DNA from 3 places in the Dyella ginsengisoli genome. Region 1 is predicted to be linked to each of the others. Evidence: predicted binding sites of a transcription regulator. Region 1 holds the regulator's gene; each other region holds the start of a gene.

Region 1 (9,534 bases):
GTAGGGTTGCTCGGTGGGCCACAGCGCCAGCCAGGCGAGCAGGTAGCACGCGCCCAGAAACGGGCCGGAAGTGAGGAGACGGGTGGTCTGGATCCGCATCGGGGCATGTTACATGTGCGATGCTTCGGCAGGATGAGGAGGCCGCACCGCGGTCGAGGGAGAGGCATGTACAGCATCGTTCTGGTCGATGACCACGCCATCGTGCGCGAGGGATTCAAGCGCCTGATCGAGATGGAGCCGGATCTGGAAGTGGTCGCGGAATGCCGCTGCGCGGACGATGCGGTCGACGCGATCAACCGGCGTTCGCCGGACCTGGTGGCGCTGGACCTGTCTCTGCCCGACGGCAGCGGCCTGCCGTTGATCGAACACCTGCTGAGCGTCTCTCCTTCCAGCCGCATCGTGGTGCTGAGCATGCACGACGGCGAGCCTTACGTGTCCGAGGCGCTGCGTCGTGGAGCGAGCGGCTACGTGACCAAGGGCGTGGCGCCGGAGGAACTGGTGGCCGGGCTTCGCGCCGTGATGAACGGGGAGTGCTATCTCAGCTCCGATCTGCGCCGGCGCCGCGCCGAGCGGCCAGCCGAAGCGCTCGATCCGATCCAGCGCCTGACCGCCCGCGAGCGCGAAGTCTTCCTGCTGCTGGCAGCCGGGCGGGCCCCCAAGCAGGTGGCCGCCGAACTGGGTATTGGCCAGAAGACCGTCTACATCCACCGCGCCAGCCTGATGGGCAAGCTGGGCGCCGGTTCGGAGCTCGATCTTTACCGCATGGCCGCCGAGCGCGGTTTGCTGGAAGGCCCCGGCTGAGCTCAGCCCGCCTGCGCGCGCTCGAGCATCTGCTTGGCGTGGGCGCGGGTCGCCTGGGTGATCTCCACGCCGCCGAGCATGCGGGCCAGCTCGGCCCGGCGGCCGGCCGCGTCGAGCGCTTCGATGCGCGTGTGGGTGGAAGCCTCGTCGCTGTGCTTGCTGACCAGCAGGTGGGCATGTCCCTGTGCTGCCACCTGCGGCAGATGGGTCACGCACAGCACCTGTCGCATCGCGCCCAGTGAACGCAGCTTCTGCCCGACCACTTCGGCCACGGCGCCGCCGATGCCAGTGTCGACCTCGTCGAAGACCATGGTGCCCACACTGTCCTTGCCCAATGTAGCCACCTCGATGGCGAGGCTGATGCGGGCCAGTTCGCCGCCGGAGGCCACCTTGCGCAGTGGACGCGGCGGCTGGCCGGGATTGGCGCTGACCAGCAGCTCGCAGCGCTCGTGCCCTTGCGGGTCCGGCTCATTGTCGCCCCCGGGCTCCAGTTCGATCCGGAGCACGCCGCCGGCCATGCCGAGCTCGCCCATCAGGGTGCTGACCTCGCTGCCGAGGCGTTCGGCGGCGGCTAGGCGTTGCCGGCTCAAGCGCTCCGCGGCCGTCGCATATTCGCTTTGCAGCCGCGTCTGTCGCGCCGCCAATGCTTCCAGCGCTTCGCCCGCACCTTCGAGCTCGGTCAGCTCCTCGCGCATGGACTGCAGCTTGTCGTGAAGTTCGGCCGGTGGCAGGCGATGGCGGCGACCGAGTTCGTGCAGGCGGGTGAGGTGGGCGTCCACCTGGGCGAAGCGATCCGGGTCGAGATCCACATCCTGCGCGTAGCGCGCCAGGTCATCGGAAGCTTCGCCGAGCTGGATGCCGGCGTTGTCGACCAGCTCCAGCAGCGGGTTGAGCCGCTCATCCAGCGCGGCCAGCCGGGTCAGCTCCGCATGCGCCCGGCCCAGGGCACGGCGCAGGGCAAACTCGCTGTCTCCATCGATCAGTTCGACCACGCCGGAAGCGCCTTCGGCCAACCGCCCGGCGTTCGCCAGGCGCTTGTGCGAGGCTTCCAGCTCGACCAGCTCGGCCGGCGGAAGCGCCCACTTTTCCAGTTCGCCGACCTCGTGGCGCAGCAGTTCCAGGCGCTTGTCGCGATCGTCGCCGCCGCTGAGCTTGCGGATGCGCGCACCGAGCTCGCGCCACTGCACCGCCAGCTCGCGGACCTGGCCCAGCGTCTCCTCATTGCCGGCATAGGCGTCCAGCAGGGTCATCTGGTGCGCACGCGACAGCAACGCCTGATGCTCGTGCTGGCCGTGGATTTCCACCAGCAGGGTGGCCAACTCACCGAGCTGGCTGGCGTTGGCCGGGCGCCCGTTGATCCATGCGCGCGAGCTGCCTTCGGCGCGGATCACGCGGCGCAGCTGGCAGGCGCCGCCGTCGTCCAGTTCCTCGCGCTGCAGCCAGGCATGCGCCTCGGGCAGGTCGCCCAGCTCGAATTCCGCGGCCAGCTCGGCGCGGTCACTGCCGGCACGCACCATGCCGCTGTCGGCGCGTGACCCGGCCAGCAGCATGAGCGCGTCGACCAGCAGCGACTTGCCGGCCCCGGTTTCTCCGCTGACCACGGTCAATCCGGGGCCGAAGGTGATCTCGGCTTCTTCAACGACGGCGAAATGTCGGACGTAAAGCGAAGTGAGCATGGTGACCGGGTGTCTGGCGAATATATGGATTGTAGGGAGCATGGCCGGTGCCGGCGAGGTCCCGCCGTGCGACCGGGCCGCCCGGCGTGGTCGGCTTGCAAAGCGGGGCGCTAAACCTTATTTCTTGCCTGTCTCACGGATTGCCACAGCGCATGCCTCTTCTCCATGGTCACGAACTCGATGCACGCGCCCGTCGGCTGCTGCGCACGCTCATTGCGCAGTACCTGGTGGATGGCGAGCCGGTGGGCTCGCGCACGTTGTCGCGCTCGTCGGGCCTGGATGTAAGCCCCGCCACCATCCGCAACATCATGGCCGATCTCGAGGAAGCGGGGCTGGTGGTGTCGCCGCATACCTCGGCCGGGCGCATCCCCACGCCGCGCGGTCTGCGCCTGTTCGTCGACAGCCTGATCGAGCTGCAGCCGCTGGCCCGCGACGACATGGCGCGCCTCAAGCGCGAGCTGCCGCCGCAGCCGTCGACCACGCGCGATCTGCTCGGCAACGTGTCCTCGCTGCTGTCGGCGATGACCCATTTCGCCGGCGTCGTCAGCGTGCCGCGGCAAGGCGATTTCCCGTTGCGCCACATCGATTTCGTCGCGTTGCCGGATGCCCAGGTGCTGGTGGTGCTGGTGTTTTCCGACAACCAGGTGCAGAACCGCATCGTCCGCCTGGCCAAGCCGCTGGACACGCGCGAGCTGGAGCAGGCGGCCAACTACCTCAACGCCCACTTCGCCGGCCTGCGGCTGGACGATATCCGCGCCCACCTCCTGCGCGAGATCCGCGAGGCGGGCAGCGAGCTCAACCGGCTGCTGGCCAGCTCGGTCGAGCTGGCCGCGGCCTCGTTCGTGCCCCATGCCGAAGGCGAGGACGTACTGGTCAGCGGCCAGACAAACCTCATGGCGTACTCGGAGCTGGCCGATCTGGACCGCCTGCGCGAGCTGTTCGAGGCCTTCCAGAAGAAGAGCGAGCTGCTCCAGCTGATGGAAGTGTGTGCCCGCGCGCCGGGCGTGCGGCTGTTCATCGGTGAGGAGTCGGGCTTTACCGCGCTGGATGGCTGCAGTGTGGTCACCGCCAGCTACGGCGCCCAGGGCAGGGTGCTTGGGGCGATCGGGGTGATCGGTCCGACCCGCATGGCCTATGAGCGGGTGATCCCCGTGGTGCAGGCCACTGCCGGATTGCTCAGCGACGCCTTGAATCGGGCCGCGACGACCCTATAACCGCCCCCGGGAGGCGGGATTCCCCGCGCATATCGACGGTCGGCAGATCTTGCCGGCCAAGGTTTTCTGTTGGAGTGGATATATGCAGAACAACGATCCGCAGGCGCCGGAGCCGGGCCAGGAACACGCTCAGTCGCGGGAAGCCGCGTCCGGTGACGTTGCCAGCCTGCAGGCGCGCATCGCCGAGCTGGAGGCCAGCAACGCCGAGTTGCGCGAGACGGTGCTGCGCGAGCGGGCCGATCTGGAAAACCAGCGCCGGCGCCTGCAGCGCGATCTGGACCAGGCGCGCCGCTTCGCCAACGAGAAACTGCTCAATGACCTGCTTCCGGTGTACGACAGCCTCGAGCGCGGCCTGGCCGTTGAAGGTGGCGACATCGCGGCCATCCGCGAGGGCATCAGCCTGACGCTGAAGTCCCTGCTCAAGGTGGCAGAGAGCAACGGCATGGTGCAGGTCGATCCGCTCGGCCAGCCGCTCGATCCGGAGCGCCACCACGCGGTGAGCATGGTCGCGGCGCCGGGCCAGGCGCCGGGTACCGTGGTCAGCGTGCTGCAGAAGGGCTACGTGCTCAATGACCGCCTGCTGCGGCCGGCGCTGGTCGCCGTGGCGCAGGACTGACCCACGCGATAGACGGCAACACATACCAAAGCTGCGGGTCCGCCGGCATTGAATCGCCCAGGCCGGGCCCCATTCTGAAAACCAGTTCGCGGCCGCGGGGGCCGCTCAAAAGATTCGGAGCATAGACATGGGCAAGATCATCGGCATCGACCTGGGTACGACCAACTCCTGCGTCGCCGTGATGGACGGCACCTCGGTCAAGGTCATCGAGAATTCGGAGGGCGATCGCACCACGCCGTCCATCGTCGCCTTCAACAAGGACGGCGAAGTGCTGGTCGGCGCCTCGGCCAAGCGCCAGAGCGTGACCAACCCGAAGAACACCTTCTACGCGGTGAAGCGCCTGATCGGCCGCAAGTTCACCGATGCCGAGGTGCAGAAAGATCTCCACATCGTGCCCTACGGCATCGTGGCGCACGACAACGGCGACGCCTGGGTGCAGACCTCCGACGGCAAGAAGATGGCGCCGCAGGAGATCGCCGCGAAGGTGCTGATGAAGATGAAGAAGACCGCCGAGGATTATCTCGGCGAGACGATCACCGAGGCGGTAATCACGGTGCCGGCCTACTTCAACGACAGCCAGCGCCAGGCGACCAAGGACGCCGGCAAGATCGCCGGTCTCGACGTCAAGCGCATCATCAACGAGCCGACCGCGGCCGCATTGGCTTATGGGCTCGACAAGAAGGGGGGCGACCGCAAGATCGCAGTGTACGACCTGGGCGGCGGTACGTTCGACGTGTCGATCATCGAGATCGCCGAAGTCGACGGCGAGAAGCAGTTCGAGGTGCTGGCCACCAACGGCGACACCTTCCTCGGCGGCGAAGACTTCGACATGCGCGTCATCGACTACCTGGTCGAGGAATTCCAGAAGGAGCAGGGCATCGACCTGCGCAAGGACGCCCTGGCGCTGCAGCGTCTGAAGGACGCGGCCGAGCGGGCGAAGATCGAGCTGTCCTCCAGCCACCAGACCGACGTCAACCTGCCGTACGTGACGGCCGACGCGTCCGGTCCGAAGCACCTCAACATCAAGCTGACCCGTGCCAAGCTCGAGTCGCTGGTGGACGACTTGGTCAAGCGCACCATCGAGCCGTGCCGCACCGCGCTGAACGACGCCGGCCTGCGCGTGTCCGACATCAACGAGGTGATCCTCGTCGGTGGCCAGACCCGCATGCCCAAGGTGCAGGAGTCGGTGAAGGACTTCTTCGGCAAGGAGCCGCGCAAGGACGTCAACCCGGACGAGGCCGTCGCGGTCGGTGCGGCAATCCAGGGTGGCGTGCTGGGTGGTTCGGTCAAGGACGTGCTGCTGCTCGACGTCACCCCGCTGTCGCTCGGTATCGAGACGATGGGCGGCGTGATGACCAAGCTGATCGAGAAGAACACCACGGTGCCGACCAAGGCGTCGCAGACCTTCTCCACCGCCGACGACAACCAGACCGCGGTGACCGTGCACGTGCTGCAGGGTGAGCGCGAGCGTGCCAGCGCGAACAAATCGCTGGGCAAGTTCGATCTGCAGGGCATCGAGCCGGCGCCGCGCGGCATGCCGCAGATCGAGGTCACCTTCGACATCGACGCCAACGGCATCCTGCACGTGTCGGCCAAGGACAAGAAAACCGGCAAGGAACAGAAGATCGAGATCAAGGCCGGCTCGGGCCTGTCCGAGGAGGAGATCCAGCGGATGGTGGCCGACGCCGAGGCGAACAAGGAAGAGGACAAGAAGTTCCACGAGCTCGTCGCCACCCGCAACAAGGCCGACCAGCTGGTGCATGCCACTCGCACCGCGCTGAAGGAGCACGGCGGCAAGATCCCGGCCGAGCAGATGTCCACCATCGAAGGCGCGCTGTCGGATCTGGAAAAGGTCAAGGACGGCGACGACAAGGCCGCCATCGAGGCCAAGGTCGAGAAGCTGGAGCAGGCTGCGCAGGCGCTTTACGCGGCGGCGCAGTCCGCTGGCGGCGATGCCGGTGCGCAGTCGGCACCGGGTGGTGGTTCGGCCCAGCCCGATGACGTGGTGGACGCCGAGTTCACCGAGGTCAAGGACGGCGACAAGAAGTAAGCATCGGCGATCGGTGCAGCCGATACGCGACAGCCCGCGCCGGAGCCGCAAGCCGGCGCGGGCTGTTTGCTTGAGTGGGGCAGGCAGGTCCGTGGGCCTGATGCAGGGGCGTGATCGAGGTTGTGGGTATCTGAATGAGCAAGCGTGACTACTACGAAGTGCTGGGCGTGGAGCGCAGCGTCACCGAGGTGGAGTTGAAGAAGTCCTTCCGCCGCCTGGCGATGAAGTACCACCCCGACCGCTGCCCGGACGATCCCGCGGCCCAGGAGAAATTCAAAGAGGCCAAGGAGGCCTACGAGGTGCTCTCCGACGCACAGAAGCGCGCCATGTACGACCAGCACGGCCACGCCGCTTTCGAGGCCGGCATGGGCGGTCGCGGCGGCGCCGGCTTCGGCGACATGGGGGACATCTTCGGCGACATCTTCGGCGATATCTTCGGCGGTGGCGGCGGACGCGGGCGCCCCCGCCGCGGCGCCGACCTGCGCTACATCATGGAGCTGGATCTGGAAGAGGCGGTGTTCGGCATCGAGCGCACCATCGAGATCCCGACCCAGGTGAACTGCCACCACTGCAACGGCTCCGGTTCGGCCGACGGCAAGACCGTGCAATGCCGTACCTGCCACGGCCATGGCCGAGTGCGCATGCAGAACGGCATCTTCTCGATCCAGCAGGCTTGCCCGCACTGCGGCGGCAGCGGCCAGACCATCGAGAAGCCCTGCAAGCACTGCCACGGCGAGGGCCGCCTGGAAGAGACTCGCAAGCTGGCGGTGCGCATTCCCGCAGGCGTCGACAACGGCGACCGCATTCGCCTGGCCGGGCAGGGCGAGGCCGGTCCGGCCGGCGCCGAGTCCGGCGACTTGTACGTGGAGGTGCGGGTGCGCGAGCACGCCATCTTCCAGCGCGACGGCAACGACCTGTATTGCGAAGTGCCGATCCGCTTCTCGCAGGCCGCGCTCGGCGCGCAGCTGCCGGTGCCCACGCTGGAGGGCGAGGTGGAGATCACCATCCCGCCGGAGACGCAGACCGGCCATCAGCTTCGCCTGCGCGGGCGCGGCGTGAAGTCGGTGCGCAGCGGCCGCCATGGCGACCTGATCTGCCGCGTGGTGGTGGAGACACCGGTGCGCCTGACGCGCGAGCAGCGCGAGCTGTTCGAGCAACTGGAAGCCACCTTCGCCGGCAGCGGGGCGGAGAAGCACACGCCGCAGGCCAAGAACTGGGTCGACGGCGTCAAGCAGTTCTGGTCGCGCGTCACCTCCTGACACGCGCGCTGCAACGTCGTCGGGCATGATGCCGGCGCAATCGTTCCGTAGAAGGGGATGGACAGATGGGTGAGATCGTTCGCGTTGCCGTCAACGGCGCCACCGGCCGGATGGGACGGGCGCTGCTTGAGCTGCTGCGCCGCGATCGGCGCTTCGCCCTGGTGGCGGCCATCACCGCGCCGGATGCGCCGGAGATGGGCGCGCCGGTAGCCCACGGCAGCCAGCTCTGTTTCACGCATGACTGGTCGGCCATCGGCCCGCTCGACGTGGTGATCGATTTCAGCGGCCCGGACGGTCTTGCCTCCGCCCTGGCGCATTGCGAGGCGAACGGCGTCGCACTGGTCGTCGGCACCACCGGATACGGTGACGAGCTGGCTCGGCGGATCGACGCTGCCGCGGCGCGTATCGCGGTGCTGCGCTCGGCCAACTTCAGCCTCGGCGTGGCCGTGCTGGCGCGCCTGTTGCGGGAAGCTTCGGCTGCACTGGCCGACTGGGATCTCGAGATCGTCGAGGCCCATCACGGTCGCAAGGAGGATGCACCCTCCGGCACGGCCTTGCTGCTCGGTGAGTCGGCGGCGGCGGCGCGTGGTGTCTCGCTCGACGCACAGGCGGTGTATGCCCGTGAGGGGCGCACCGGGCCGCGCCAGCCGGGAACGATCGGCTTCGCAGTGGTGCGTGGCGGCGACATCGTCGGCGAGCACACCGCAATGCTGATCGGGCAGGGCGAGCGGCTGGAGCTGTCGCATCGGGCGACCGACCGATCGATCTTCGCGCGCGGCGCGATCGAGGCGGCGCACTGGCTGGCCGGCAAGCCGGCCGGCGCTTACGGTCTTGACGCGATGCTGGCCGAGCGCAGCGGACGCTGAGCGGCGTCAGTCGCGGTGCGAGGCGTCGCGCGCGCGACCGGCGCCGAGGCGGGTATCGAGCTTGCCGAACAGCTTCTTGAAGGCGCGTGAGAACTTGCCACGCCTGGTCTTGCGCAGCTTCTCCTCTTCGCTGGTCAGCCACGCCACCTGGATCACCCGCCGTTCGCCCTCGTAAGGCAGGTGGCCGTGGAAGGAGTTGTCGCAGCGCTTGAACACCGCGAACTCGCCGAATAGCGGCTTGAGTTCCGGCACCACGACGTCGTCGATGTTGTCGATGCGGTGCAGGAAGCGCAGGCAGCCGTCGCTGGTGTCAGGCCACTGCGCGTTGAGGTAGAGCAGGGCGGTGGCCACCTTCGAGCGGCTGTCGGTGTGGATGGTGCCGTGGCGCTTGTTCAACGAGCGGCACAGCGTGATCAGGGTCGGGTACTGGCCCAGGTTGTCGATCCCCAGGCGCTTGCCCACCGCATGGGCGAAATCCGCGGCGGTGAGGTGTTCGACCAGTGCGTTGATCGACGGCCCGCAGTCGGTCGGATCGTAGGGAAAGAATCCGGCGCTGGTGTAGCGCGGAAAGTCGCGCTCCAGCTCGCCGCGCGCGTCGTCCGGCAGCTGGCCGTGAGCGATCATGAACGGAAACGGCTCAAGCCGAACCTCGGTGTCCGGACGGTCGAGACGGGCGGGATCGAGCAGGACAACAGCGTTCATGGCCGGAAAATCTCCCTCAGGCAGCGGCGCAGTGTAGCGCCGCGTTGCGGCCATCGGCACACCTGCGCGAACCGCCTGTTCATCAGTGATCGGTGGACAGCAAAGGCCGCGGAGCCTATCATTGCGACCCGCCCAGACCCATCCACGACCTAAGGTCCACAAGCCAGCTTCACTGCGGCTTGCGGGCTTTGCTGCACCCAAAGGCGGCCTTCCCCATGCTTATTCCTGCTCTGCTTGCTCTCGAAGACGGCAGCGTTTTTCACGGCCACGCCGTGGGTGCCACCGGCCAGACGGTGGGCGAGGTGGTGTTCAACACCGCCATGACCGGTTACCAGGAAATCCTGACCGAT
Region 2 (9,534 bases), on a different contig from region 1:
TCGAAGCTCGATACCAGCAGCCCCTTGGAGCCGTCCGGACGCAGCCGCGTGTCCACTTCGTACAGACGGCCGGCGCGGGTGAGCACGGTGAGCCAGTTCATCACGCGCTGCGCCAGGCGCTGGTACCAGCGCGAGCCTTCCAGCGGGCGCGCGCCGTCGCTCATCGCGGCGGCGCGGCGGCTGTCGTAGACGAACACCAGGTCCAGGTCCGACGCAAAGCCCAGCTCCTCGCCGCCCAGGCTGCCGTAGCCGAGCACCGCGAAGCCGGAGCCTTCGCCGGGCAGCCGGCCGTGCTGTACGGCCAGCTCGCGCTCGGCCAGCGCGGTGACCGCCACCACCACCGACTCGGCCAGCGCCGCGAGCCGGCGCGCGGTCGACACCGCATCGGCGCGGCCGTCGTTGAACGCCAGCCCCAGCCGGAACGCCACGCTGGCCTTGAACTCGTTGATGCGTTCGAGCTCGGCCTCCGCCTCGCGCTCGTCCAGCGTACCCAGCACGCGGGTGATCTCGGCGCTGATGTCGGCGCGCTTGAACGGCAGCTGGTCGATGCGCGGGTCGAGCACGTCATCCAGCAGCAGCGGCTGGGCGATCACCCGCTCGGCCAGGAAGGCGCGGTCGGCGAACAGCCGCGCGAGGCGACGGCGCGCCGCCGGCTGCTCCTCCAGCAACGCAAGATAAGAAGACCGGCGCGCCACCGACTGCACCAGCTGGCACAGGCGCAACAGGCAGGCCACCGGCGCGGCGGTCTGGCGCGCGGCGATCAGCACCTGCGGCATCAGCCGGTCCAGCCGCTCGCGCGAACCGGGCGACATGGCACGCACGTTGGCCGCTTGCGGCAGCTTGAGCAGCGCATCGGCCACCGCGTCACCGGGCACAAAGCCGGAGGCCTCCAGCTCCGCGGCCTCGATCGTGCCCGCGCAGGCCGCCTGCCACAGCGCGGTATCGGCCACCGGCACGCTGGCGGCGCGGCCGCCCTGGGGCATCAGCACGGCGGCGAATTCCTCGCTGACCACCGCGCGATGGCGCGCCAGCTCGGCCTCCAGCGCCGGCCAGTCGGGATGATCCAGACCGCGCGCGATGCGTTCGCGGCTGAGCGCGTCCTCGGGGATGTCGTGGGTCTGAGCGTCGCGCAGCATCTGCACGCGGTTCTCCGCCCGGCGCAGGCAGACGTAGGCCTCGCGCAATGCACGGGCGCGGGCCGCGGGGATATGCCCGCGCGCCTCGCAGGCGGTGAGCGCCGGAAGCAGGCCGCGCACGCGCAGCGAGGGCTCGCGGCCGCCGCGGATCAGCTGGGTGAGCTGCACGATGAACTCGATCTCGCGAATGCCGCCGGGACCGAGCTTGAGGTTGTCGGCCAGATCCTTGCGGGCGACTTCCGCGTCGATCAGCGCCTTCATCTCGCGCAGACCGGCGAAGGCGGTGTAGTCGAGGTACTTGCGGTAGACGAACGGGCGCAGCAGCTCCTGCAGTTGCTTGCCGGCTGCCCGATCGCCGGCCACCGGGCGCGCCTTGATCCAGGCGTAGCGCTCCCAGTCGCGACCCTCGCTCTGGTAGTACTGCTCCATCGCGGCGAACGGCAGCGCGAGGCGGCCGGCGCTGCCGAACGGGCGCAGGCGCAGGTCGACCCGCGCGCAGATGCCGTCCAGCGTCGGCTCGTTCAGCAATCGCACCAGCTGGCGCACCAGCCGCACGAAGTATTCGCTGTTGTCCAGGCTGCGCGCGCCGTCGCTCTGGCCGGACTGCGGGTAGGCCAGCACCAGGTCGATGTCGGAGGAGAAATTCAGCTCGCTGCCGCCGAGCTTGCCGAAGCCGACCACCACCAGCCGCTGCGCGCTGCCGTCCGCACCGCGCGGGTGGCCGTAGCGGGCCGCGAGCTGGCGTTCGCACCAGGCCAGCGCCTGTTCCAGCAGCACTTCGTACAGCACGCTGGTGTCGGACAAGGTGGCCGGCAGGTCGTCCAGGCCGTTGACGTCGCGGAACACCAGTCGCAACGCCTCCGCACGGCGAAACCGACGAAGCAGCGCCAGCGTCTGCGGCTCGTCCTCGGGCAGGCGCAGGGCCTCGGCACGCGAGGCGGCATCGGCGGGCGAACGCAGCCGCTCCAGCCCGGCCGGCCCGAGCAGCTGCGGCTGGCTGCGCCACACCTCGAAGGCGAAATCGCTGGCCAGCAGGGTGCGCCGAATCCGCTCGGCCACGCCAGCGTCGTCCTGCACCGCCACGCCAGCGGCGCGGCAGGCGGCGGTGAGCTGGGCGTAGCGGTCATCGATCAGGGCGCGCAGCGTGGGCGATTCGGGCGTGGTCATCCCGGCATTGTGCCGCAGGCGGCACGGCGCAGCAGTCGCCGGCACGGCCCATGCGAGCGGCGAAATCGCCCCCATGAAAGGTTCATGTCCGGGCAATTACTCTCGCGTGTCTGTTCCGTGACAACCACAGGACGCCATGGCCGTTGCCCTCTCCGCCTCCAGCAAATCGCGCCGCCCCTGGCAGGGCGCGCTGGTGCTCGCCCTGATGGCGCTCGCCTTCGTGCTGCTCACCGGGCTGATCGACGGTGGCGTCGGCGTGGCGCCGCGGCGGCTGTTCGACCAGCCGGTGTACGTGCTGGCCAACGCGCTGCCCGGGTTGTTGCTGGCCGGCGCCCTGCTGGCCTTCACCCGCCGGGCGATGCTCTCGTTCGGGCTGGCGCTGGCGGCGGAGGGCACAGTGTATGCCGTCAACTATCTCAAGATAGCCAATCTCGGCACGCCGCTGATTCCCGCCGATTTCCACATGATCGGCCAGCTCAACAAGGGCGGCACCCACGTGCTGGGCGCCTATCTGCCGCACAGCCCGTGGCCTTATCTGGCGATGCTCGCGGTGATCGCCCTGGTCATCGTGCTGTGGCGTCGCGAACCGCGCCTGCTCCCGCAGAGCCCGCGCGCGCCGCGGGTGCTGGCCGGCACGGCATCGCTGGCCCTGCTGGTAACGCTGATCGCCGGCGCGACGCCGTGGACGCGGCTCTACAACGGCCGCACGCTGTGGCTGGAGCCGTGGTCGGCCACCTCCACCGCCACCCACTCCGGGCTGCTCAGCTCGCTGATGATATATCGCCTGCAGTACGGGCACGGCGCCCGCAAGCCCGACACGGCCGCGGCGCGCGAACTACTCGGCCGCGCCGACGAGGCGTTGCGGCAGCAGGCGGTCGCCGGCGCCACGGCCAGCGAGGGCCTGCCCGACATCGTGGTGGTGCAGAGCGAGTCGTTCTTCGACCCGCGCATCCTCAACGGCTACCAGGGCTCGCAGATCACGCCGAACCTGGACCGACTGGCCAGGCACGGCACCAGCGGGGCGCTGCACGTGCCGACGTTCGGCGGCGGCACCATCCGTACCGAGTTCGAGGTGCTGACCGGGCTGTCGCTGCGCTATTTCCCGGACCTGCAGTTCCCCTACCTGCAGCTCAACGCGAAGGTGGTGCCCGGCCTAGTGCGCACGCTGCGTTCGAACGGCTACGAGACGGTGGCGATCCACGGCAACGATCCGTCGTTCTGGAACCGCACCAGCGCGTTCAAGGCAATCGGCTTCGACCGTTTCGTCTCGCAGTCGGCCTTTCCTGCCGGCGCCGCCAATGACGGCCAGTACATGGCCGATCGCGGCATGACCGACGAGATCCTCACCCAACTCAAGGACAGCGGTCCGCCGCAGTTCCTGTTCGCCATCAGCATCGAGGCGCACGGTCCGTACGACACCATTCCGGCCGACACCGCCGAGCGCGACGCGATGCCGGTACCGCCAGGCATCACCGGCAAGGACAAGCTGGAGCTGCAGAATTACCTCTATCACATCCATCACGCCGACCAGGAACTGGGGCGTCTTGCCGACGTGCTCGCCAGGCGCGAGCGCCCGACCCTGCTGCTGTTCTACGGCGATCACCTGCCCGCGCTCAGCAACGCCTTCCAGACCGCCGGCTTCGTCGACGGCGGCACCATGCTGAGCGAACCGGGCACGTGGCTGCTGGTCGATCCGCGCAAGGCCGCCAAGCCGCAGCGCACGGCCGTGGCCTCATGGATGCTGCCCGGCCTGCTGCTGCAGAGCGCCGGTATCCGCGACGACAGCTACTTTGCCCTCACCCGGCTGGTCGGCCCGGAACTGGCCGCGCTGACCCGCGCTCCCGATGCCGACACCACGGGCGAAGATGCCCAGGTCGCCCGCACCGATCGCGACATGGCCAGCGTCGCCCAGCTGCGCCTGGATGGAAAGCTGGATGCACTGCTGCCGCCGGACACCCGTGCGATGGCGCATCAGGCGGCCGCCCGCGAGCCGGCGCTAGAAACCGATGCTCACCTCGGCGCCGGCGCCTCGCACTGAGCCGGAGCACGCGGCGGCGGCCGCCTATCCCACTCGCGAAATAGCCACGTCCCACATCCGGGACGTCGACCCACGCCCTGTGGCTCGACCGGTGACGACGGCCGCAGGGAGCACACATCGTCCCGATCGCCGAGCGTGAAAGCGAGGCGCTTGCAGGCAGCCGCCGTGACGTCATCGGCGCCGTTTCGTCAGCGAGCCGGACAAAGAAAAACCCCGCCGAAGCGGGGTTTTTCGTGGGTGCAGCGCAGCGGTGCGGCGGGACTTAGAAGTCCATGCCACCCATGCCGCCCATGCCACCGCCCATGCCGCCGGCGGCGCCGTGGCCTTCGTCCTTCTTCGGCACTTCCACCACCATCGCCTCGGTGGTGATCGCCAGGCCGGCGACCGAGGAAGCGTGCTGCAGGGCCGAGCGGGTCACCTTGGTCGGATCCAGGATGCCCATCTCCACCATGTCGCCGTACTCGCCAGTGGCGGCGTTGTAGCCGAAGTTGCCGGTGCCTTCCTTGACCTTGTTCAGCACCACCGACGGCTCTTCACCGGCGTTGGCGACGATGGCGCGCAGCGGAGCCTCGAGCGCGCGACGCGTGATCGCGATGCCCAGATCCTGCTCGTGGTTGTCGCCCTTCAGGCCTTCGACCGCCTTCAGCGCGCGGATCAGCGCCACGCCACCGCCCGGCACCACGCCCTCTTCGACGGCTGCGCGCGTGGCGTGCAGGGCGTCTTCGACGCGGGCCTTCTTTTCCTTCATCTCGATCTCGGTACCGGCACCGACCTTGATCACCGCCACGCCGCCGGCCAGCTTGGCCACGCGCTCCTGCAGCTTCTCGCGGTCGTAGTCGGAGGAGGTCTCCTCGATCTGCGCCTTGATCTGGCCGATGCGCGACTGGATGCGCTCCGCCTCACCGGCACCGTCGATGATGGTGGTGTTTTCCTTGGTGATCACCACGCGCTTGGCACGGCCCAGATCGTTGATCGTGGCCTTCTCCAGCGACAGGCCCACTTCCTCGGAAATGACCTGGCCGTTGGTGAGGATCGCGATGTCTTCCAGGATCGCCTTGCGACGGTCACCGAAGCCCGGCGCCTTCACGGCGGCGACCTTGACGATGCCGCGGATGGTGTTGACCACCAGCGTGGCCAGCGCCTCGCCTTCCACTTCCTCGGCGACGATCACCAGCGGCTTGCCGGCCTTGGCGACGGCCTCGAGCACGGGCAGCAGCTCGCGCACGTTGGAGACCTTCTTGTCGTGGATGAGGATGAACGGGTCGTCCATCTCCACCTGCTGGCTCTGCTGGTTGTTGATGAAGTACGGCGACAGGTAGCCGCGATCGAACTGCATGCCCTCGACCACGTCGAGCTCGTTCTCCAGGCCCGAGCCTTCCTCGACGGTGATCACGCCTTCCTTGCCGACCTTCTTCATCGCGGTGGCGATGATGTCGCCGATGTTGGAGTCGCTGTTGGCCGAGATGGTGCCGACCTGGGCGATCGCCTTGTCGTCGGCGGTCGGCCGGGACAGCTTCTTCAGCTCGGCAACGGCGGCGATCACCGCCTTGTCGATGCCGCGCTTGAGGTCCATCGGGTTGATGCCGGCGGCCACGGCCTTGAGGCCTTCCTGGATGAACGCCTGCGCCAGCACGGTGGCGGTGGTGGTGCCGTCACCGGCCACGTCGGAGGTCTTGGAAGCGGCTTCCTTGACGATCTGCGCGCCGATGTTCTCGTACTTGTCGGCCAGCTCGATCTCCTTGGCGACGGACACGCCGTCCTTGGTGATCGTGGGGGCGCCGAAGCTCTTCTCGAGCACGACGTTGCGGCCCTTGGGACCCAGGGTGACCTTGACCGCGTTGGCCAGGGTGTTCACGCCCTTGAGGATGCGCGAGCGGGCGTCTTCGCCGAAGCGGACTTCTTTAGCTGCCATGATTTTTTTGCCTCAAAAAAATTGAATAGGAATGGACTTTGTCGCGAGGTGCTGCAGAAGGAGCCGAAGGCGACTGGCGTGCGCGCTTTTGATCCGCGCTCAGCCGGTCAGCCCGGAGCTCCAGCCAACTCACCCCTCGATCACGGCCACGATGTCGTCTTCCTTCAGGAAGACCAGCTCTTCGCCGTCGATCTTGATTTCCTGGCCGGCGTACTTGCCGAACAGCACGGTGTCGCCTTCCTTCAGCGACATCGGGCGGACGTTGCCGTCTTCCAGGATGCGGCCGGTACCGGCGGCGATCACCTTGCCGCGGGTCGGCTTCTCGGTGGCGCTGTCGGGGATCACGATGCCGCCGGCGGAGACGCGCTCCTCTTCCAGGCGCTTGACGATGACTCGATCGTGCAGCGGACGCAGTTTGCTCATGGGTGGCTCCAGCTCATGGATGGTTGACGAAAATTGGTCCCGGACCGGCGCATTGTTAGCACTCACGGTCGGTGAGTGCCAATTTTAGCGCCGCACCACGCCTGTGCAAGCGTTCGGTGGGGGTGCCTGCGAAGTTGGGCCGTAACCCTCGGTTATCAAGAGCGAATCGAGGCCACGGGAAGGCCGGGCTTGCTAGGCTGCCCGCTCCCCACCGGTTCCGCCACCATGCCCGATGACATCCTGGTCTGCCTGAGCACCTGCCCCGATACCGCCACGGCCCAGGAGATCGCCGGCGCGCTGGTGGAGGAATCGCTCGCCGCCTGCGTCAACCAGCTCCCGGGCGTGCGCTCCACCTACCGCTGGCAGGGTGCCGTGCACACCGACGAGGAGGTGCTGCTGGTGATCAAGACCACCGCCGGCCGCTTCGAGGCATTGAAGGAGCGCCTGCTCGCCCTGCATCCGTACGAGCTGCCGGAGCTGGTGGTGCTGTCCGTCACCGACGGCCACGCGCCCTACCTCGACTGGGTGCGCGCGCACGCCGCGGCACCGGTCGGCACCCCTCGGCCATAATGACGATCTGCCCGCCCCCACGGGCCCTGCGCCTGGAGTCGTGATGCTCTCTCTGCCTTCCGGACGGTTCGCCGCCCGCCTGCTGCTCACCCTTGCCGGGCTTCTGGCCGGCGTGCCGGCATCCGCCCAATCCACCCAGGACCTGCTGCCCGTCACCGAGGCGTACAAGCTCAGCGCCGACGCCAGCCAGCCGGGCGTGCTCAAGCTGCACTGGACGATCGCGCCGGACTACTACCTCTACCGCGGTCGCATGAAGTTCACCGGTGGCGACGGCGTCACCCTGGGCGAGGCGCAGCTGCCGGACGGAGAGAAGCATCACGACGAATACCTTGGCGACGTGGAGACCTACCACCACGGCATCGATGCGCAGATCCCCTACACGGTGGCCGCCGGCACCGCGCGCCTGACCCTGTCCGTGCAGTACCAGGGTTGCCACGAGGTCGATCCGAAGATCTGCTACCCGCCGCATACCGAGAAGCTGGACCTGGCGCTGCCGGCCGGCGCCGGCGCGGCAAGCGCCCCGGCACAGGGCTTTGGTGCGGCACTGCGGGCCATCGACGCCGGCCATGCACTGGGCGCGGGTTCGGCGGCGCTGCCGGCGGAGCAGGCTTTCCGCGTCGAGGCGCTGGCTACCGCACCGGATCGCCTGCTGCTGCGCTGGACGATGGCCAAGGGCTATTACCTCTACCGCGACCAGACCGCGCTGAGCGTGCCCGATGCGCCCGCGCTGAAGCTGGTGCCGGCCTGGCCGGCCGGCACCGCGCACCAGGACGAGCACTTCGGCCAGGTCACCGTGTACTTCGACCAGGTGGAGGTGCCGGTGGGCATTGCCGGCGACCTGCAGGGCCGCCGCCAGCTCACCGTGCAGGCCGCCTTCCAGGGCTGCCAGGACGGCGGCATCTGCTATCCGGTGATGACCCGCTCGCTGCAGGTGGAACTGCCGGCAGCCGCTGCTAACGGCGCGGCAGCGGCGACGAAAGACGACGCCATCGCCGCGCCGGAGACCGGCCTGCTGCTCGCGCTGCTGCTGGCCTTCGGCGGCGGCCTGATCCTCAACCTGATGCCCTGCGTGCTGCCGGTACTGTCGATCAAGGCGGTCAGCGTGCTGGAAAGCGGCGAGAGCCCGGCGCGCGCGCGACGCCACGCCCTGCTCTACACGGCCGGCGTGCTCAGCAGCTTCGCGGTGGTCGGCGGGGTGATCGTCGGCCTGCGCTCGGCCGGCCACGCGCTGGGTTGGGGCGCGCAGCTGCAGCAGCCGCTGGTGGTGGCGGTGCTGGCCTGCGTGATGTTCGCGGTGGGGCTGTCGATGTCCGGCGTGGTGCAGTTCGGCGCCTCGCTGGGCAATACCGGCGCCGCGCTGGCCAATCGCTCGGGTCCGGCCGGCGACTTCTTTACCGGCGTGCTGGCGGTGGTGGTGGCCAGCCCGTGCACGGCGCCGTTCATGGGCAGCGCACTGGCCTACGCCTTTGCCGCGCCGATCGCCGCGGCGCTGGCGGTGTTCCTGATGCTGGGCATCGGCCTGGCGCTGCCGTTCCTGCTGGTGGGCTTCGTGCCGGCGCTGGCGCGGCGGCTACCGCGACCGGGGCGCTGGATGGAGACGCTCAAGCAGGTGCTGGCGTTCCCGATGTACCTCACCGCGGTGTGGCTGGCCTGGGTGCTGGCGCACCAGCGCGGCGCCGACGCGATCGGCCTGCTGCTGGTGGCGATGGTGGCGCTGGCGATGGCGCTGTGGTGGTTCGAGCGCAGCCGCAGCCGCGGTGCCTTCAGCCGCGCACTGGTGCTGGTGCTGGCCGTGCTCGTGGCGGTGCCGCTGTATTACCTGAGCCAGGTGCCGGCGCCGACCCGGGCCGCAGCGACCGTCGAGGGCGTGGTCGCCTACACCCCGCAGAAGCTGGCCGAGCTGCGCCAGGCCGGCACGCCGGTGTTCGTCGACATGACCGCCGACTGGTGCGTGACCTGCAAGGCCAACGAGCACGCCGTGCTCGACACCGACGCCTTCCGCGCCCTGCTGACGAAGACCGGCGCGGTCTACATGAAGGGTGACTGGACCGACGTGAACCCCACCATCGCCGCCTTCCTGCAGCAATACCACTCGCCCGGCGTGCCGCTGTACGTGGTGTTCCCCAAGGGCGGCGGCGAAGGCAGGCAACTGCCGACCGTGCTCACGCGCGGCATCGTCGAGCGTGCCCTCACCGAGGCCAGCCGCTGATGTTCAACCGCTCGACCTGGATGATCCTGCTGGTGGCCACCCTGGCCGCCGCGCTCGGCGGCTGGCTGCAGCATCGCAG
Region 3 (9,534 bases), on a different contig from region 1:
TTCCTTCGGCTCGTTGCCGGACAGCCCCGACACCACCCGCTGCAGCGGCGCGATGCTGTACTGCTCCACCAGCCGCCCCTCGGGTTTGATCACCAGCACCGAGTCGGGCTGCAGCCCCAGCCCTGCATGGCGTCCGGCGAACACCCCGACCATCGCCAGCAGCACGATGAACAGCAGGCCGAAGAACACCGTATTGAGGATGACCAGCCGCAGCACGTTGAGCCCGCGTCCGAGGACGCGGAGAAAGGCCCAGAAGCCGTTGGGGCGCGAAGCGGTCATGCAGCCATCCTGTGCGGAAGGGGGAGGTTACGGATCGATCGGCAGCGTACCGGCTTGCACCGGCGCGGTCATGTGTGGGTCGTCAGGCTGCGTCGTCCTGTCCCAGCGCTGGCGCCAGGCGCTGCGCCAGAACCGGGTGAACAGCATCACCGCCGACACGCTCAGGCCCGCGATCAGGCCCATCCACATGCCGCGCGCGCCCAGTCCCTGGTGGAAGGCGAGCCACCAGCCGGTCGGCATGCCGACCACCCAGTACGCGAAAAGGGTGATCGCCATCGGCACGCGGGTGTCCTTCAGGCCGCGCAGCGCGCCGTTGGAGGCCACCTGGATGCCGTCGGAAAACTGGAACACGCCGGCCAGCAACAACAGCTGCGCGGCCAGATCCACCACCTTGGCCTGGTTGGTATACAGGCCGGCGATCCAGTGCGGCGCGCCGAACATCACCGCCGCCGATACCAGCTGGGTGACCAGGCTGAGCCCGATGCCGCAGAAGCCGGCGTAGCGCACGCCCCGCGCATCGCCGCGACCGACCGCGTTGCCCACCCGCACGGTGATCGCCATCGCCAGCCCCAGCGGGATCATGAAGAACAGCGAGGCGACGTTGAGCGCCACCTGGTGACTGGCCACCACTTCGTCGCCGAGCCGGCTGATGCCAAGCGCTACCGCGACGAACAGGCCGGCCTCGGCCAGCAGGCTGACCGCCATCGGCGCGCCCACGTGCAGCAGTTCGCCGATGCGCCGCCAGTCCGGACCCTCCAGATGGTCCAGCAATCCCAACCCGCGATAGTTGCGGTGGCGCATCACGTAGATCGCGAAGGCGATCAGCTCCAGCCACAGCACCAGCGCCGTCGCCATGCCGCAGCCGCGGGCACCCTGCGGCGGCAGACCGAGCTTGCCGTACATGAACACGTAGCCCAGCGGCACCAGCAGCACCAGGCCACCGAGGCTGAAGAACATCGACGGGCGCGTCAGCGAGAGGCCTTCGGACAGCCCGCGCAGGGCGAAGTAGCAGGTCAGCGCCGGCGCACCCCAGCTGATCGCGTGCAGGAACGCGCTCACGTCCTCGCGCAGGTCCGGCGCCACGCCGATCCACGCGAACAGCGGGCTGGCGTGACGCGCGGCGAACCACAGCACCACGCCGGTGATCAGCGCCAGCCACAGCGCCTGGCGGAACACCGCGCCGATCGCATGGCGGCGGCCGGCGCCGTCCAGCTGCGCCACCGACGGCGGCACCGCCATCATCAAGCCGATGCCGGTGACGATCGCCAGCGACCACACGTTCGTGCCCACCGCCACCGCGCCGAGCACGTGGGTGCTGTAGTGGCCCGACAGTAGCGCGTCGATGACGTTGGAGCCGATCGCCGCCAGCTGGGCGGCGACCAGCGGCAGGGCGAGGCGCACGGTGGCGCCGAGCTCGTGCGCGACCCGGGCGCGATCGGGACGGAAGGGGTTCATGGCAGAAACGGTCGACAGGGCCGGGCATTCTAGCCGAGCCGTTCGGCACGGCTGATCGCGACGCACGCTTGTGACACCATCTGCCGCTTCCAGGGGAAGGGATCGATCGATGAACGAGCTGGACCAGGTCGGCGCGGTGCGCTGCGCCAACTGCGGCACGCCGATGCAGGGCGAGTTCTGTCACCACTGCGGGCAGTCGATCCACAGCGTGCTCAAGCCCGTGCACCACATGGTGGAAGACACCCTGGACATGGTGCTGCACGTGGACGGCCGCATCCTTCACACGCTGCCGCCGCTCCTGCTCAAGCCGGGTTTCCTGACGCTGGAATACTTCTCCGGTCGGCGGGTGCGCTACATCGCGCCGTTCCGGCTGATGTTCGTGCTGTGCCTGCTGGCCTTCGCGGTGTGCCATCTCGCGATCGACGCAGACGACGTGCCCCGCAACGCCGTGGTGCTGTCGACACCGTTCGACCACGCCGACACTCCCGCGGCCGTGCAGCGAGCGCTGGACGCCGAGCTGGCCAAGGTGGATTCGGCACGCGCGGCCCCCGGCACGAACCCGGTGGCCATTGCCGCTGCGGCAGCCGCCCAGGCACGGCTGCGCACCGAAGCGGCAAACCGGCTCGCCGAACTGGCGAAAGCGAACAGCACCGCGGACACCGGCAAGGCCTCCCGTGCCGATACCGCTGGCAACGACGCCGATGCCGATGCCACCGATCCACTCAACTCCGCCTGGGATGCCAGGGCCTATCCGGTCCATTTGCGCTGGCTGCCGGCATTCGCCAACCGCCGCCTTACCCAGGCGCTGGAACACATGCATTCCAACATCGACGCGCTGGCCTCCGGCGGGGAAGCCGGCACCCTGGCAAGGGAACGCATCACCGCGCAGCTGTTCGCCTCGCTGCCGCAGGCGCTGTTCCTGATGCTGCCGCTGTTCGCCCTGCTGCTGAAGCTGTTCTACGTGTTCAAGCGGCGGCTCTACGTGGAGCACATGATCGTCGCCCTGCACAGCCACGCCTTCCTGTTCCTGGCGCTGCTGCTGGGCGTGGGCCTGTTGCTGCTGGAGGGTTGGCTGGCCGGGCTGGCCGGCTGGGCCGCACGTCCGGTGCGGCTGCTGGAGTGGGCGCTGGTGATCTGGGCACCCACCTACCTGCTGCTGATGCAGAAGCGCATCTATCGCCAGGGCTGGACGATGACCATCGTGAAATATCTTGCGGTGGGCTGGTGCTACATCTGGCTGCTCTCCACGGCCTTACTGTTCGGCGCCGTGCTGAGCCTCTCACACTGAGACGTGCATCACACTTTTCGGCCGGCCAAACGCTAGGCGCTCAGATCGGCGAAGGGGTTTTGCACAGCGTCACCGGAGTGTCAACCGGGTCACCGGGCCTGTTGCAGACGTGTGAAGCCCAGCTGACCAAAATTTGCAAGTCGTTGATTAAAAATGTTATTTGATCATGGCTAAAACTTGCCCATACCGTCGGGAAGGGCGTCACGTCGGGCCTGGAGAGGCCCCTTCCCCGCCGCATCCACAGAGTTATCCACAGCAGCTGTGGATAAGGGCAAAAAGGGCCGGAGAGACGTCACTTACCCCCCTTTTCTAGAGTCCGGTACAGCAAGAAAGTCCAAAGGCTCGCAGCGCCGCAGGGCCGACGGAAAGATGCGGCGGAGCGGGCCGCGCCCGTGCATGGCGCCTCCCCCCGTTACACTGGCCTCCCCATGAGGTAGCCATGCCCACCGTCGTCCGCGTCGCCCTGCCGGTGCCCCTGCCCACCCTGTTCGATTACCTGCCGCCCACCGAGGGCGAGCTGCAGGCAGGGAGCCGCGTGCGGGTGCCGTTCGGACGTGGCAGCAAGGTGGGCATCGTGGTCGATCCCTCGGCCACGTCGAGCGTGGCCGAGGGCAGGCTCAAACCGGTGACCGAGGTGCTCGATCCGGCCCCGCTGCTGGATGGCGAACTGATGCAGACTCTGGCTTGGGCCGCCGACTACTGGCTGGCTGCGCCGGGCGAGGCCTATGCCAACGCGCTGCCGCTGGCGCTGCGCGAGCCGCGCCCGTGGCCAGACACGCGCGAGGAGTACTGGCAACTCACCACAGCCGGCCGCAGCGCGCTGGACGCAGGCAGCCGGCGCGGCGCCAGTCAGCTGCTGCTGCAGCTGCTGGCCGATGGTCCTCAGCGCGCCGACACCCTGGCCGAGCGCCTGCCGGCCTGGCGCGCGGCCGCGCGCCGGCTCGCCCCGGCCGGACTGATCGAACGCCACACGGCCGCGGCCGTGGCCATGCCTGTCGGCGCACCGTTGCCGCTCAGCGTCGAACAACAGCAGGCGGTCGCCGCGATCGCGGCCGAGCGCGGGCGTTTCCAGCCATTCCTGCTGGACGGCGTCACCGGCAGCGGCAAGACCGAGGTCTATCTGGCGCTGATCGAGCAGGCGCTGGCCGAGGGCAAGCAGAGCCTGCTGCTGGTGCCGGAGATCGGCCTGGCGCCGCAGACCCTGCGCCGGCTGCGTGACCGCCTCGGCGTGGCGGTGGAGGTGCTGCACTCGAACCTCGCCGAGGGCGAGCGCGCGCGCGCCTGGCTGCGTGCGCGCAGCGGCGAGGCGCGGGTGATCGTGGGCACCCGCTCGGCGGTGTTCACGCCGCTGCCGCATGCCGGCCTGATCGTGATCGATGAAGAGCACGACGCGGCGTACAAGCAGCAGGAGGGCTTCCGCTATCACGCGCGCGATCTCGCGCTGGTGCGCGCGCGTGCGCTGGGTGTGCCGATCGTGCTGGGCAGCGCCACGCCATCGCTGGAGTCACTGGCCAACGTGGCGGCCGGGCGCTACCGCGCGCTGGCCCTGCGCGCACGTCCCGCCGCCGCGCACGCGCCGCAGGTGCAGATCGTCGACGTGCGCTCGCAGCACCTCGATCACGGCCTGTCCCCCGCGCTGCAGGCCGCGGTGCGCGACACGGTGGCGCGCGGCGAGCAGGTGCTGGTGTTCCGGAACCGCCGCGGCTATGCGCCCGTGCTGCTGTGCCACGCCTGCGGCTGGCATGCCGACTGCCCGCGCTGCGAGCGGCCGCTGACCCTGCACGCGGGACAGCGCCAGCTGCGCTGCCATCACTGCGATTACCGCAGCAAGGTGCCGGCGGCATGTCCCGCCTGCGGCGCCGGCGCGCTGTGGCCGCAGGGCCAGGGCACCGAGCGGCTGGAAGAGGCGCTTGTCGCGCTGTTCCCCGAGGTGCCCGTGCTGCGCATCGACCGCGAGACGACCCGCCGCCGCGACGCCTTCGAACACCTGCTGGACGGCTTGCGCACCGATGCTCCGGCGATCCTGGTCGGCACCCAGATGCTGGCCAAGGGCCACGACCTGCCCAACCTCACCCTGGTCGCCATCGTGGGCGTGGACGAGGGCCTGCACAGCATCGACTTCCGCGCCGGCGAGCGGCTGGCGCAGCTGGTGGTGCAGGTGGCCGGACGCGCCGGGCGCGCGGCCAAGCCCGGACGCGTGCTGCTGCAGACCCATCACCCCGATCATCCGCTGCTGCGCAGCCTGTTGGCCCACGGCTACGGCGCCGCCGCCAGGGCGCTGCTGGCCGAACGCGAGCAGGTCGCGCTGCCGCCGTTCAGCCATCAGATCCTGCTGCGCGCGGATGCGCACGAGCGCGCCGCGGTCGACGCCTTCCTTGCCGCCGCCGCGGCTGCGCTGCCGGCCGACCATGCGCTGCAACTGGCCGGCCCGATGCCTGCGCCGATGGCGCTGCGCGCCGGTCGCCACCGCGGACAACTGCTGTTGGAAGCGTCCAGCCGCGCCCAGCTGCATGCGGTGGCGCGCCCGTGGCAACGCAGGCTCGGCCAGCTGCCGACCGCGCGACGCGTGCGCTGGTCGCTCGACGTGGATCCGATCGACCTGTACTGAACCGCGGTGCGCTCACGGGATCCCCACCCCCTCCTCGTATACTTGGCGGCTGATATTCAGGAGTTCCCCATGGCATCGCAGCTCGAACAACTTCGCCAGTACACCACCGTGGTCGCCGACACCGGCGACATCGAGGCGATCGCCCGCTACAAGCCGGTCGACGCCACCACCAATCCCTCCCTCCTGCTCAAGGCCGCCGGCATTCCCGCCTACGCGCCGCTGCTGGACGAGGCGGTGGCGTGGGCGAAGTCGCGCGGTCACGACCGCGTGCAGCAGCTCGTCGACGCCGGCGACCACCTCGCCGTGGCGGTAGGCCGCAAGATCCTCGACCTGGTGCCGGGCCGGGTGTCGACCGAGGTCGATGCGCGACTGTCCTTCGACACCGACGCCACCATCGCCAAGGCCGAACGCCTGATCGGCCTGTACGAGGACGCGGGCGTGGCGCGCGAGCGCATCCTGATCAAGATCGCCTCCACCTGGGCCGGCATCCGCGCCGCCGAGCAACTGGAGCGCCGCGGCATCCAGTGCAACCTCACGTTGCTGTTTTCGTTCGAGCAGGCGGTGGCCTGCGCCGAGGCGGGCGTGTACCTGATCTCGCCGTTCGTGGGGCGCATCATGGACTGGTACGTGGCCAACACCGACGCGAAATCGTTCGAGCCTGAGGAGGATCCGGGCGTGCAGTCGGTGCGCCGCATCTACGACTGGTACAAGCGCCACGATTTCGAGACGGTGGTGATGGGGGCGAGCTTCCGCAACGCCGGCCAGATCCGCGCCCTGGCGGGCTGCGACCGCCTCACCATCAGCCCGGACCTGCTGGAAAAGCTCGATGCCAGCCACGACCCGCTGCCGCGTGCACTGGAGAATGCGGACGCCCGCGCGCCGCGCCCGGAGCCGATCAGCGAGCCGGCCTTCCGCTGGGGCCACAACCAGGACGCGATGGCGACTGACAAGCTGGCCGATGGCATCCGCAAGTTCGCCGCCGACCAGGTGAAGCTGGAAAAGCTGCTGGCTGCGAAGCTCTAGCGAGAAACGCCAGGCGCCAATAAAAACGGCCCCTCGCGGGGCCGTTTTTGCTTGCTGCTGATGACGAGACGATCAGGCTGCGGCGGCGAACAATCCGCGCATCTTCTTCATCGCGTTGGCCTCGACCTGGCGGATACGCTCGGCCGACACGCCGTACTCGTCGGCCAGATCCTGCAGCGTGGCCTTGTCGTCGTTGAGCCAGCGGCGCTGGATGATGTCGCGCGAGCGGTCGTCCAGCTTTTCCAGTGCGGCCGACAGCGTTTCCAGCTGGTTGTCGCTCTGGTCGGCATCGGACACCGAGTCGTACGGATCGGCACCATCGTCCACCAGGAACGCAGCCGGCGCGGGCTTGGCATCTTCATCCGCATCGACGGGGGCCTCGAAGCCGACGTCACGGCCGGACAGGCGCGATTCCATCTCGCGCACGGTCGCCTCCGGCACGCCCAGATCCTTCGCCACCGTGCGCACTTCCTCGGCATTCATCCAGCCCAGGCGCTTCTTGCTCTTGCGCAGGTTGAAGAACAGCTTGCGCTGCGCCTTGGTGGTGGCGACCTTCACGATGCGCCAGTTCTTGAGGATGAACTCGTGCATCTCGGCACGGATCCAGTGCACGGCAAAGCTCACCAGGCGCACGCCCTGATCCGGGTCGAAACGCTTGACCGCCTTCATCAGGCCGATGTTGCCTTCCTGGATCAGATCACCCAGCTGCAGGCCGTAGCCCGAATAGCCGCGGGCCACATGCACCACGAAACGCAGGTGCGACATCACCAGCTTCTTGGCTGAGGACAGGTCGTTGTCTTCGAGGTAGCGGCGCGACAGCGCCTGCTCCTCTTCCTGGCTGAGCACCGGAATGCGGTGCACCGCCGAGATATAGGCATCCAGACTACCAACGAGGCTGGGTACCGGAATGTTGGCGGTGACCAAGGCCTGGGACATGGGCGGAACCTCCTGAATGGGGAGCAGCTTAGCACTCGGGTACTTGGAGTGCTAAAGCCGACACAAAGTTCCGGCGCGGCAGATGGTCGCCGCGTCGACTTATTGAACCAAATGGTACAGAAAAGCCGGCGGGAAGTCCAGTCGGCAGGGAGGACTCACCATTCTCCGCGGCGGACATTCACCCACCGTGAAGCCGGTTCACCCCGCCAGCGCCGCCCGCGGCGGCAGCGACCAGTCGATCGGTGCCATTCCGGCCCGCTGCAGCCAGGCATTGGCGGCCGAAAAGTGCCCGCAGCCAATGAAGCCGCGATGGGCCGAGAGCGGCGAGGGATGCACGGCAGTGAGCACGTGATGGCGCTGCGTGTCGATCAGCCGCCCCTTGCGCTGGGCGTAGCTGCCCCAGAGCAGGAACACGATGCCCTCGCGCTCGCGGTTGAGCGCCTCGATCGCCGCGTCGGTGAAGCCTTCCCAGCCCTTGCCCTGGTGCGAGCCGGCCTGGCCGCGTTCCACCGTCAGCACCGCGTTGAGCAGCAGCACGCCGCGGTCGGCCCAAGGCGTGAGGCAGCCGTGGTCGGGCCGGGGGATGCCCAAGTCGCGGGTGATTTCCTTGAAGATGTTGTCCAGCGAGGGCGGCACCGGCACCCCCGGGCGCACCGAGAAGCACAGGCCGTGCGCCTGGCCCGGCCCGTGGTACGGGTCCTGGCCGAGGATCACCACCCGCACCGCGTCGAACGGCGTGTGGTCGAACGCGGCGAAGATCTCCGGCCCCGGCGGATAGATCTCCTTGCCCGCCCGCTTTTCCGCGCGCAGGAAGTCGGCCAGCGCGCGCATCTCAGGCCGCTCCAGATAGTCGCCGATGCGGGCCTTCCAGCCCGGTTCCAGCCGGACGCGCTCGCCGCTCATGCCGGCGGCGGCTGGTTGAGCGAGCGCAGGTGCTGCGACACGCGCAGCTGGAACAGCAGCTTGGTGATCAGCAGATGCTCCTCCACCGGCTTCTCGACCAGGTCGTTGGCGCCGGCCCTGAGCAGGGCCGCCTGGTTGGCCGGGTTCTCGTCGCCGGTCATCACCAGCACCGGCAGCCGCCCCTTGCCGTAGCCGAAGTCGGTGCGGATGCGTTCGAGCAGATCGCCGCCGGTCAGCTCGCCCTTCAGGCTGACGTCGGTCAGCACCACGTCCGCCCCCACCCAGCCGAGCTCGCGATCGGCCTCCAGCAGTGCCAGCGCGTCTTCCACGCTGACCACGTGGCGCACGGTGAGGCCGATCTTCTCCATCATGCGTCGGGTCGCCAGCGCCACCACGCGGCTGTCCTCGACGTAGAGCACGGTGCCGGAGGCGGTTTCCTGCGGGCTCACGTAGCCGCGGATGAAGGCACCCAGCGCGGGGAAGCCCAGCGACTTGTCGAAGTAGTCGGTGACGTGCTCGCCCAGCGCGCGCCGGTGCAGGCGGTCGTCCACGTCGCCGGAGACCACCACGATGGGCACGTAGGCCTGCGGTGCCGATTCGCGCACGTAACGCGCCAGCTCCAGTCCGTCCATGTCCGGCAGGCGCAGCGCCACAGTGATGAAATCGAACGCGCCGGACTGCAGCTCGCGCTGCGCCTCCTCGCCGGTGGCGCAACCGACCACCTGGGCCGCCGGCAGCTCGCTGGCCAGCACGCGCGTGATCAGCTGGCGCACCACCTTCGAGCCATCAACCACCAGCACGCGCGGCGCCTCGCCCACGCTGCGGCCGCTGATGCTGCCGCTCATGGCTTCAATTTCCGCATGGCGCCTGCCGCCAAGGTCCGCACGTCGATCACTGCCTCTCCCGCCCCGGTCCCCGGCGCTTTGCCGGAGCCGTCGATCTTGCTACGTCGCACGCCACCGTGCCTGCGATCACCATCACCAATGCGCGGATGCAGTGCATCAGACCGTCGTCCGCCGCAGCTGCCACGCGCTGACCAGCC

The links. Region 1 encodes HrcA, which represses chaperone genes, less so after heat shock. Its sites were predicted from a motif close to TTNGCACTCNNNNNNNNNGAGTGCNAA; they were not measured.
Region 2: groES (co-chaperone GroES) is a predicted target of HrcA. The motif match lies at 6,732-6,758, and genes of this name have one in related genera.
Region 3: rpoH (RNA polymerase sigma factor RpoH) is a predicted target of HrcA. The motif match lies at 7,618-7,644, and genes of this name have one in related genera.

What each region holds. Positions count from the first base shown of each region.
Region 1 is NZ_JADIKM010000005.1:285,103-294,636, forward strand. It holds gene ISP17_RS17180 (MASE1 domain-containing sensor histidine kinase) at 1-99, opposite strand, end outside; gene ISP17_RS17185 (response regulator transcription factor) at 166-801, shown strand; gene recN (DNA repair protein RecN) at 804-2,477, opposite strand; gene hrcA (heat-inducible transcriptional repressor HrcA) at 2,630-3,691, shown strand; gene grpE (nucleotide exchange factor GrpE) at 3,774-4,307, shown strand; gene dnaK (molecular chaperone DnaK) at 4,435-6,357, shown strand; gene dnaJ (molecular chaperone DnaJ) at 6,492-7,616, shown strand; gene dapB (4-hydroxy-tetrahydrodipicolinate reductase) at 7,682-8,482, shown strand; gene ISP17_RS17220 (2OG-Fe(II) oxygenase) at 8,489-9,184, opposite strand; gene carA (glutamine-hydrolyzing carbamoyl-phosphate synthase small subunit) at 9,400-9,534, shown strand, end outside.
Region 2 is NZ_JADIKM010000006.1:39,266-48,799, forward strand. It holds gene glnE (bifunctional [glutamate--ammonia ligase]-adenylyl-L-tyrosine phosphorylase/[glutamate--ammonia-ligase] adenylyltransferase) at 1-2,303, opposite strand, end outside; gene ISP17_RS17560 (LTA synthase family protein) at 2,440-4,341, shown strand; gene groL (chaperonin GroEL) at 4,604-6,253, opposite strand; gene groES (co-chaperone GroES) at 6,383-6,676, opposite strand; gene cutA (divalent-cation tolerance protein CutA) at 6,902-7,246, shown strand; gene ISP17_RS17580 (protein-disulfide reductase DsbD family protein) at 7,290-9,455, shown strand; gene ISP17_RS17585 (TlpA family protein disulfide reductase) at 9,455-9,534, shown strand, end outside.
Region 3 is NZ_JADIKM010000001.1:488,861-498,394, reverse strand. It holds gene sppA (signal peptide peptidase SppA) at 1-279, opposite strand, end outside; gene ISP17_RS02280 (MATE family efflux transporter) at 307-1,734, opposite strand; gene ISP17_RS02275 (DUF3667 domain-containing protein) at 1,844-3,022, shown strand; gene ISP17_RS02270 (primosomal protein N') at 3,462-5,630, shown strand; gene tal (transaldolase) at 5,700-6,653, shown strand; gene rpoH (RNA polymerase sigma factor RpoH) at 6,726-7,589, opposite strand; gene ung (uracil-DNA glycosylase) at 7,788-8,492, opposite strand; gene ISP17_RS02250 (response regulator) at 8,489-9,337, opposite strand; gene ftsX (permease-like cell division protein FtsX) at 9,494-9,534, opposite strand, start outside.